2 regions of the Massilia sp. LjRoot122 genome follow, and region 1 is predicted to be linked to the other one. Evidence: riboswitches for the same ligand, from Rfam matches in the RefSeq annotation. Region 1 holds a riboswitch; the other holds the start of a gene.
What was found. Region 1 has a riboswitch for thiamine pyrophosphate ahead of ACSQ25_RS21920 (D-amino acid dehydrogenase). Riboswitches for the same ligand answer to the same signal wherever they lie in the genome.
Positions count from the first base shown of each region.

Region 1 (4,890 bases):
GTCGCCGACCACGGTCGGCTGGCCCGGATCGACGATCACGCGCGCCACCGGACGGCCGCCGCCGGTATCGAGGCCGGCCGAAATCTTGGGCGAGTAATAGCCCTCGGTGGCGATGAAGGTCTTGGCCTGGGCCGGTGCTTCCTTGACCAGGCGCTGCAGCTGTTCCATGTCGACGCGCGGGTTGCCGCGCCAGCGCATCAGGTCGAGGTTATCCTCGAGCATGTTCTCGATCTGGCGCGGGGCGTCGATGCGTACCTGGTAGTCGATTCCCCGTGTGCTTTCCTGTGCGTAGACTGCGGTCGCAAATACCAGGGCGCCCATTCCCATGAAGAGGCGGGGCAGGGGACGCAGGCGGCGGGAATTCGATCTTGCAGGAAACATGGCGCTCCGTAGGGTAAGTTCATGGCAATCTTAACGGATTGGCAAAAACGGTGACGGACGCTAAGCCCAGCGGTGCGGGGTTTGCGGAGCTGACGTAGCGCCCTGTTTTATGCCAGAATTCGCGGTTTCCTCTGTCCACGAACCCGATCATGCCTACCAACGACACCGCGCTCGTCCTCTTCAGCGGCGGCCAGGATTCCACCACTTGCCTCGCCTGGGCCCTGCAGCGCTATGCGCGCGTGGAGACCATCGGCTTCGACTACGGCCAGCGCCACGCCATCGAGCTGGAAGTGCGCCCGACCCTGCTGTCCAAAATGCGCGCACTCAATCCGGACTGGGATGCCAGGCTGGGCGAGGACCACATGATCGACCTGTCCCTGATCTCCAAGATCTCGGACACGGCCCTGACCAGCAACGTGGCCATCGCGATGCAGGAGAACGGCCTGCCGAACACTTTCGTGCCGGGCCGGAACCTGCTGTTCATGACGGTGGCGGCCACGGTGGCCTACCGCCGCGGCCTGACCGTGCTGGTGGGCGGCATGTGCGAGACCGACTTCTCGGGCTATCCGGACTGCCGCGACGACACCATGAAGGCGCTGCAGGTGGCGCTGAATCTCGGCATGGCCACGCGGCTGAAGGTCGAGACCCCCCTGATGTGGATCGACAAGGCCGAGACCTGGCAGTTGGCCCAGGATTGCGGCGGCGAGGCGCTGGTGGACCTGATCCGCTTCGACACCCACACCTGCTACCTGGGCGAGCGCGGCGCCGCGCATCCATGGGGCCATGGCTGCGGCAGCTGCCCGGCCTGTGCGCTGCGGGCGCGTGGTTACGAGCAGTACGTGGCGAACAAGGCCGCCTGAGCGGCCCTTCCTATTTCGCGGTGCGCAGGAACTCGGCTTCCTGGCGCCCGTTCATCAGTTCCCACTCCGGCATGCGGTTGGCCCGCAGGATCTTGCCGGCCCTGGCATACACCAGGTACATATCGCCGGTGCCGTTCGCGCGCGGCAGGCTGTCGCGGATGTCCCTCGTGCAGCCGATGACGACCCGGGTCTTGTCCCTGGTGAAGCTCAGCACCTGCTGGGCCGCGTACTTTCCCTTGATGTCCTCGACCAGGTCGAAGGTGGCGCCGTAGACCTGCACAAGGTGGGGGATCGGCGAGCTTGAGGGCAGGGTCTCTTCCTGGGACGTGAGCATGGCAATGCGCCCGACGAAGACCAGGTCCGCCTCGTCCTTCAGCGCCAGCAACTGCGCCTTCGTCTCGGCCACAGCTTCCTGCTGCCTGCGGGCGGCTTCCTCCGGCGTGTATATCCGGCATGCCGAGGCTGGGATGGCAGTTGCGGCGCCGGCCAGGAGGAACAGTGCTGCGAGGAGGGTCTTTGCCGGAAGCGTCATGGGAGCGATGGAGGCAGAGTGTCGATGCCGCCATCATGCCCGATCCGCGCGGCGGAAAATGCGCGGAAGTTCACAGCGGCGCGCTTCGCCCCGGCAAGCGCCTCGTCGTACCCACTCAGCCCGGTTTGCGCGGCGGCTTGTTGCCCGCCTGCGGGGCCGGCTGCACGGCCGGTCCCTGGACGTGGCCCTGCACGGAACCGTTGTCGGCAAGTCCGTCGAACTGCATGCTGGCGCCGCTGCCGGCGCTCGCGTTGGCGCGCTCGGCATGCAGGTTCGCCGCGGCATGGGCATGGCCGTTGCCACCGCCGTTGCCGCGTTGCGCATCCGCCGGCTGGAAGGGATCGCGGAAGGTCTTCAGTACTTCTTCCTGCTGGCGCATGCTGCGCGCGCTTTCTTCGGTGGCGGCACGCGTCACGTCGTCCGCCAGGGCGTGGGCGGTGCGCGAGGTTTCCGGACCGTGCTGCTCGGCGACGCGGGCCAGTTCGACGTGGACCTCGGCCGCCAGGCGCGAGAGATGCTGCTGGTAGGCGCGCAGCTTGTCGGAAGCCGGCTGGGCATGGGCCGCGGCCGCACCCATGGCGTCGAAAGGACGCTCGCTCGACAGCATGCGCTTGCTGGCGCTCATGGTTTCTTCGATCATGCTCTGGCCGAGCTTGAGGTTGGCTTCGCACACGGCCTGGAAGGACCCTGTCAGGGTCTTGTTCAGGTCATTGAACCAGGCGAGCTGGGAATCCACATGGGAGCGGAGGGCGGGATTGCTGGAAGGGGAATAAGGGAACATGGAAGTCCTTGTCGGTGTCGAGCCGCATGAGGGCACGGTCCCGATGGATCGGGAGCGGCAGAAGGGCGGGTCGAGGGGGAGGCAGCGGATTGCTGCGAAGATGCAGGATCGGGAAAGCATCGAGCGAACACAGGACACTATGCGCCCCATTTGGCGCGCACGGGACGAATCGGCAGAAGTATTTGCGCGTCGTTCTCCGCAGACACATTTGGAACGAGATAGAATACTTGCGCCCTACAAGGGCAAACGCTAGGGGTCCTGCGCCGCGCGAACGCGCGCCGTGGGTGAGACATACCCTCGGAACCTGATCTGGATAATGCCAGCGAAGGGAAGCGTGGCGATGCCGGTCATGCCGCATCCAACCACTCCCTTGCCCGATCCTGCCCAGGCGCCCGAGACGCACACAAGGATCCGATGAAAGTCATTGTGCTGGGAGCCGGCGTGGTCGGCACCGCCTGCGCATGGTACTTGCGGCAGGCAGGGCATGAGGTCACCGTGCTCGATCGCCAGCCGGGACCGGCGCAGGAAACGAGCTTTGCGAATGGTTGCCAGATTTCGGTGTCGCATGCCGAGCCCTGGGCCAACCCTGCCGGCCTGCTCAAGGTCCTGCGCTCGCTCGGCCGCGAAGACGCACCGCTGCTGTTCCGCCTGCGCGCCGATCCGCTGCAATGGCGCTGGTGCCTGCAGTTCGTGCGCGAATGCCGGCCGGCGCGGGTGGCCGCCAATCTGCGCCGGATCGTCGCCATCGCCGATTACAGCCGCCGCAGCCTGCAGGCCCTGCGGGCCGAGACCGGGATCGACTACGATCACCTGGCGCGCGGCATCCTGCATGTGTATACCGACCAGCGCGAGTTCGACCGTGCCTGCCGCGCCGCGGCGGCGATGCGCGAACTGGGCTGCCCGCGCATGACGATCGACGCCGATGAGGTGCTGCGCATCGAACCCGCGCTGGCGGGAGCGCGTGTCCGGCTGGTGGGCGGCGACTTTACCGCCAGCGACGAGTCGGGCGACGTGCACGCCTTCACGAAGCAACTGGCAGCCAGGGGCGAAGCCGCGGGCATCCGCTTCCGCTACAACACGAGCGTGACGCGCCTGCTGGCCGAGGCGGGAAAGATCAGCGGCGTGGAGCTCATCGACGGCGAAGGCCGGCACGGGGTGCTGGATGCCGACGCCTTCGTCGTCGCACTCGGCAGTTTTTCGCCCGCGTTGCTGGCGCCGCTGGGCATCCGGCTGATGATCTATCCCGGCAAGGGCTACTCGGCGACCTATCCGGTCATCGACGCGGCCGCGGCGCCGACGGTGTCGCTCACCGACGACGGCCACAAACTGGTGCTATCGCGGCTCGGAGCGCGCCTGCGCGTCGCCGGAACCTGCGAGCTTGACGGCTATTCGCGTGCGCTGAACATGGTGCGCTGCGAGGCGATTACCCGGCGCGTGCGCGAACTCTTTCCCGGCGCCTGCGCTTACGAGCGTGCGCGTTACTGGGCTGGCCTGCGGCCCCTGACGCCATCGAACGTCCCCTACATCGGCGCGACGCGGTATCCGAACCTGTACCTGAATACCGGGCACGGCACGCTGGGCTGGACCATGGCCTGCGGCTCCGGGCGGGCGCTGGCCGATATCATTTCGGGGCGCAAGCCGGAGGTGCAGGTCGCCTTCACGATCCGGTAAGATGCCGGGGTCGATGCCGCATTCTCCTTCGCCATGCTACCCACCCGCCAGCCCCCGCTCATCCTGTTCCTTGCCTTTCCCGGGACGGGGCTGCTCGACCTGACCGGTCCGCAGACCGTGTTCTGGGCCGCGCAACGCCACCTGGGCGGGCGTGAGCTGCTTCCCTACGAATTGCAGACGGTGAGCCTGCACGGCGGCCCGGTGCGCACGGAAGAAGGCGTCGTGATCGATACGCTGCCGGTCTCCGCATTCGACCAGCGCGCCATCGACACCATCGTCGTGCCCGGATCCTCCGGGATCGCCGGCCTGCTGGACCAGCTGGATGCGAGCATCGCCTGGCTGCGGCAGGCAGCGCCGCGTGCGCGGCGCACCGCATCGGTATGCACCGGCGCCTTTCTGCTGGCCGAAGCCGGACTGCTGGACGGCAGGCGCGCCGCCACGCACTGGGCCATGTCGGACCTGCTGGAGCAGCGCTTCGCCTCCCTCACGGTCGACCGGGATGCCATCTTCATCCGCCAGGACCGGGTCTGGACCTCGGCCGGCGTGACCGCGGGCATCGACCTGGCGCTCGCCCTGGTCGAGGAGGATTGCGGCAGGGCCGTCGCCATGGACCTGGCGCGCGACCTGGTGGTGTTCATGAAGCGTCCCGGCGGACAGTCGCAGCA
Region 1 covers NZ_CAXUPB020000001.1:4,988,288-4,993,177, reverse strand. Annotated here, with positions in the region: gene ACSQ25_RS21940 (autotransporter assembly complex protein TamA) at 1-381, opposite strand, end outside; gene queC (7-cyano-7-deazaguanine synthase QueC) at 531-1,241, shown strand; gene ACSQ25_RS21930 (hypothetical protein) at 1,252-1,773, opposite strand; gene ACSQ25_RS21925 (phasin family protein) at 1,889-2,554, opposite strand; TPP riboswitch at 2,796-2,902, shown strand; gene ACSQ25_RS21920 (D-amino acid dehydrogenase) at 2,864-4,225, shown strand; gene ACSQ25_RS21915 (GlxA family transcriptional regulator) at 4,259-4,890, shown strand, end outside.

Region 2 (4,890 bases), 3.1 Mb from region 1:
AGAACATCTCGATCTCCGCGCTGTCGGCCGAGGTGGGACGCGACCTGGTGCTGGTCGCCGAAGTGATCCGCGAGGCGAATAGCGCCTATTACCGGCCGGCCAGGCCGATCGAAGCCATCGACGGCGCGGTCACGATGCTGGGCCTGAACGGCCTGCGCATGCTGCTGGCGAAAATCGCGATGCGTCCCCTGGTGCGGGTGAAGGTGCAGGGCGTGGCGCGCCAGGTGGCGCCGGTGGTCTGGCGCCACTCCGAACGCTGCGCCTTCGCCGCCAGCGTGATGGCGCCGGGACTGTCCGCCGGCGTGTTCGAATCCTACCTGGCCGGCCTGATGCAGAACGTGGGCCTGCAGGTCGCCTTCCAGGTGGCCGAGGGCCTCTGCGGCGGCAAGGTGCCGGGTTCGGGGACCTTCGGGGTCGAACTGTTCGCAGCCAGCCGCCAGCTGTCGGCGGTGATCGCCCGGCATTGGGACTTCCCCGCCGAGGTGGTCGAGGCAATCGCCTGGGCGGGCGACCCGGACGGGCCGCAGCTGGCCCAGGCCCTGGCCCAGGGCGACCGCATCGCCAAGCTGCGCCTGCTGCTCGACGCCAGCGTGATCGAAGACGACGACAGCTTCGTCACCGACGGATTGAACGGCTTCCAGCGCCGCTGCCTGGGCAAGCTGGCCGAGCTGACGGATTGAGGACGCCTGCCACGGCAAGCGTGGCAGGCAAAGCGCGTCAGAAGTCGAACTGCGCCGACACCCGGAAGGTCCGCGGTGCGCCCGGCAGCAGGTAGCCGCCCAGCGACTGCGTCACGTCGCGCCAGTAGAACTTGTCGAACACATTGTCCACGCGCGCGCGCAAGATGGTGTGCATGCCGCCCACCTTCAGTGCATACGAGGCGCCCAGCGCGGCCACGTGGTAGCCCGGGACGATGGCGCGGTTGGCCGGGTCGAAGGCCTTGCTGCCCGAGTACTGCCAGGTCGCGTCGAGCTTCAGGCCGGCCACTGCCGGCACCGCATACTCCACCCAGGCGGTCGAACGCAATTCCGGCACGTTGGTCACGCGCTTGCCTTCCACGCTGGCGTCGCCGGTGCCGGTCTGCTCCGCGTCGAGCGCCATCACCGACAGGCTGTAGTTCAGGTCGGGATTGAGCTTGCCCTGGGCCGCCAGTTCGACGCCGCGGTGGCGCTGCTGGCCGGCGCGCACGAACAGGTTGGCGCCATTCACGTACTCCAGGCCCTGGCGGATGTCGAAGGCGGCGGCCGACAGCATCACGGCCTGGTTGACGATGCCCTTGACGCCCAGCTCCACCTGCTTCGAGCGGCTCGGCGGCAGCACGCTGTCTTCGTTGGCGGTGCCCATCTCGGCGATGCCGCCGTGCTGCAGGCCGTGGCTCAGCGAGCCGTAGACGCTCCAGTCGCGCGCCGGCTTGTAGACCAGGGCCACGCTCGGCAGCACGAAGCTGTCATCAGCGTGCACCCAGCCCTGTTCGATCTCGGCCAGTTCGTCGCGCTTGAGCTTCACCCAGCGCAGGCCGGTGTGCAGCGTGAGGCCTTCCGACAGCGTGGCCACGTCCTGCACGAACAGCGCGCCTTCGCGGTCGTTGCGGCGCTCCATCACCGGACCGGTGCGCGGATTGCCCGGCGCCGGATCGACGACCAGCTTGTTCCAGATGTTGCTGTAGCCGGCGTAGTCGTAGACATAGGTGCCGAAGCTGTCGTGGCGCTCCGACATCGCCGCGCCGACAGTCAGCTGGTGGCGCACGGCGCCCGTGGCGAAGCGGCCCTGCAGCATGGCCTGCGCGCCCCACGGCGTCTTGCGCTCGCCGACGCTCTGGTAATCGTAGACGTCGTAGTCGCCGTTCGAGCAGTAGCCCGGATAGAAGCCGTCGCCCTCGTTGCTGCAGCCGTAGGGGAAGGCGGTGTAGTCGTCGCGCTTGAACCAGTGCTTGTTGGCGTTGACGGTCGCGGTCCAGTCGGGATTGAGGCGGTATTCGAAGCGCAGCCCCAGGTTGCTGCTGTCGGTCTCGACCGGCTTGGTCCAGGGCTGGTCGTTCAGCAGGGTCTTGGGCGAAATGCCGGTCGGCAGGACTTCGTTGCGCAGCAGCTGGTAGCCCGGCGCGGTGATTTGCGACTTGTGCTGGTGGTCCAGGTCCAGCTGCAGTAGGGCGTTCGGGCTGATCTGCCAGTCGAAGGCGCCCGACACGAACTGGCGCTCGCCGTCGGCGCCGCGCACATAGGATTTGATGTCTTCGGCCGCGGCATTGATGCGGTAGCCGAAACGGCGGTCGTCGAAGCGGCCGCCCAGGTCGATCGCGCCGTGCAGGGTGCCGCGTTCGCTCACTTCCACCAGCGCCGAGCGCAGCGGCGCATTGGTCGGGCGCTTGGTGACGAAGTTGACCATGCCGCCCGGCGCCGCGACGCCGGCCTGCAGGCCGGCCAGGCCGCGCAGCACTTCGATGCGTTCCTTGTTCTCCAGCGGGATCTGGGTGTCGGCGGGGATCGCGATGCCGTCCTTGCGGTAGCTGCTGGCGTTGTCGAGGGCGAAACCGCGGATCGAGAACTGCTCGGCATAGCCGACCGCGTTGTAGGCATCGCCGACCGAGGCGTCGAAGCGCGCGGCGTCGCTCACGTTGCGAATCGACAGGTCCAGCATCTGGGTGCGGTTGATGGCGGTGATCGAGGCCGGGGTGTCGAGCAGCGGCGACTCGGAGAAACCACCGATGCTGGCGCGGTCGCTGGCGACCCAGCGGCTGCCGGTGACCACCACCGAGGCGACGCCTTCGGTTTGCTGTGCGGATGCGGTAAGGGAGAAGGCCTGCAGGATGGCGCAGGCAAGAACGGAGTGCTTCAGCTTGAAAGTCATGGTTTGCTCGTCTTCGCGCGCCACGGCAAAGCGGCGCGCTGCTTTTGATGAAAAAGCCGGAGCCAACGTGGGGGAAGGGCAAACAAATTGGGAACTGCGTTGCGCTTTCCTTCGCTGGCATTATCCAGATCAGGTACGAAGGGTATCTCTCACCCGGCAGCGCGACCTTGCGCGCACCAGGACCCCTAGCGAGGCGGCAGTGTACCACGGACCCGGGCGGGCGTGGTGAATGTGGCAAGGGCCGGCGGCCGCCGGCCCTGTGCTTACTTGGGCGCCAGGCTGGACACTTTCAGGTCCAGCACCTTCAGGCGCGCCACGGCGTTGCTGTTCTTCGGGTTGAGTTCCAGCGAACGGCGGTAGCTGCGCACGGCATCTTCCTTGTAGCCCGCCGCTTCCTGCGCTTCGCCCAGGCTGTCGAACAGGTTCGCATCCTCGGGCAGGAGGCGGGTGCCGAAGCTGAAGATGGCGATGGATTCGGCATGCATGCCGTCGCGCAGCAGCTCGTAGCCCCAGGAATTGATCGCGTCCGGGCCGAGCTTGAAGCTGGCGCCGCGCGCCTGCATGTCCTGGTAGAGCTCGAAGGCCTGGTCGAATCCGCGTTCGGCCAGCTGGCCGGCGAAGTTCTCGTGGGTCGGCGCCAGGCCGCTGCCGCGTTTCGCTTCCATCGTGATCATGCGCTTCGGTGCGCCGTTGGCCTCGGGCCGGTTGGCCAGGAAGGCCTGCGCTGCCTTGTCGCCTTTCAGGTAGGCGTCGAGGAAGCGATGCACGTAGCGCGCCATCCAAGCATGCGCGGCGCGGACCTCGTCCCGGTCGTAGTCGGCGAAATCGCTGGCGCGGGCGAAGCGCAGCCCGTCCGCCGCGAAGTGCTGGTGCAGCATCGGATGCATCGTGGCCACGAACACGTCGGAGTAGCTCATCCGGTTCAGCAGGCTGAAGGCCGTGCTCTTTTCGCTGCGGTTCAGGGCCTCGATCGAGCGGGGGCGCTGGGCCAGGTAGAGCAGCGGCAGCGGCAGGCGCGCCGGGGTCACGTAGGGCACCGCGGCCTTGCCGCCGTCCACGAACTGGGGGAAATAGCGGACCGAGCCGTCGATGCTGACCAGCGCCTTGATGCGGTCGTCGCGGGCGGCGGCCAGCACATTGGCCAGGCCGCCCCAGCTGAAACCCGCCACCGCGAGGCGCTCCATGTCCGCCTGCGGCAGCGCGGCGGCCTGGGCGATCAGCCAGGCGATGTCGGCCGCCTGCGTTTCCAGGCCTTCGACATCGTCCGTCATCGCACGCGTACGTGCGCCCTGCGAGGCGCTGGACAGCACGATATAGCCCTGGCTGGCCAGGTATTCGCACAGGTCGGCATTCTCGGCCGCGCTGGCGCTGAAGCTGGGCGCGTAGATCAGCACCGGGAAGCGGCCACCCCGTGCCGGCGCGTCCAGCGTTGCCAGCATCGGCTGCGCCAGCTCCCGCTGCACGGCCTCCTTGCCGATCGCCCCGGCGAACTGCGCGAGCTGCTGTGCGCTGCGGCGCTTCAGCTCGTCAGGGGAGAGGTCGAAGCCGGATTCCGTGACACTTGTTGCGAGGTAATCGCCGAAGCTGAGCGGCCGTCCGGCGCGCACGGCCGGGTACCACACCAGCACCTGCATCGGACGCGCCCGTTCGCCGCTCGCCGGCTTGCCGGTGGTGAGCGAGACACGGGTCTTGTAGACGCGCGCGTGGTCGTACTGCTTGAGCACCTTGAGGCCGACCGGAAGCGGGCCGGGTTCGGGTATCAGGGGTGTGGCCTGGGCGGCGGGCAGGGCGCAGAACAGCAGGGCGGACAACAGCGCGGATAGAAAGGCAGTCGGCAGGCGGGTCATGGCGTGTGGAGGCGTTGGCAGGGCGCCCAGTATAGGAGGGGACCCCGGCGCCATGTCTCTCCAATTCTCACCGCGGCATCCGCCGCTCCCGGACCGTGGTATCAGGCTTCGGCCGTGGCCGGCGCCGTCGCCGTGCGCGCCTGCGCGCTGGCTGCCGGCACCATGTGGCGCAGCATCGTGCTGCGGGTGGAGTCGC
Region 2 covers NZ_CAXUPB020000001.1:1,856,299-1,861,188, forward strand. Annotated here, with positions in the region: gene ACSQ25_RS08190 (HDOD domain-containing protein) at 1-680, shown strand, start outside; gene ACSQ25_RS08195 (TonB-dependent siderophore receptor) at 718-2,847, opposite strand; TPP riboswitch at 2,937-3,044, opposite strand; gene ACSQ25_RS08200 (CocE/NonD family hydrolase) at 3,111-4,694, opposite strand; gene ACSQ25_RS08205 (DUF535 family protein) at 4,796-4,890, opposite strand, start outside.
Region 2: it holds a riboswitch for thiamine pyrophosphate, as region 1 does, so the genes downstream of both, ACSQ25_RS08195 (TonB-dependent siderophore receptor) here and ACSQ25_RS21920 (D-amino acid dehydrogenase) in region 1, are expected to answer to the same signal.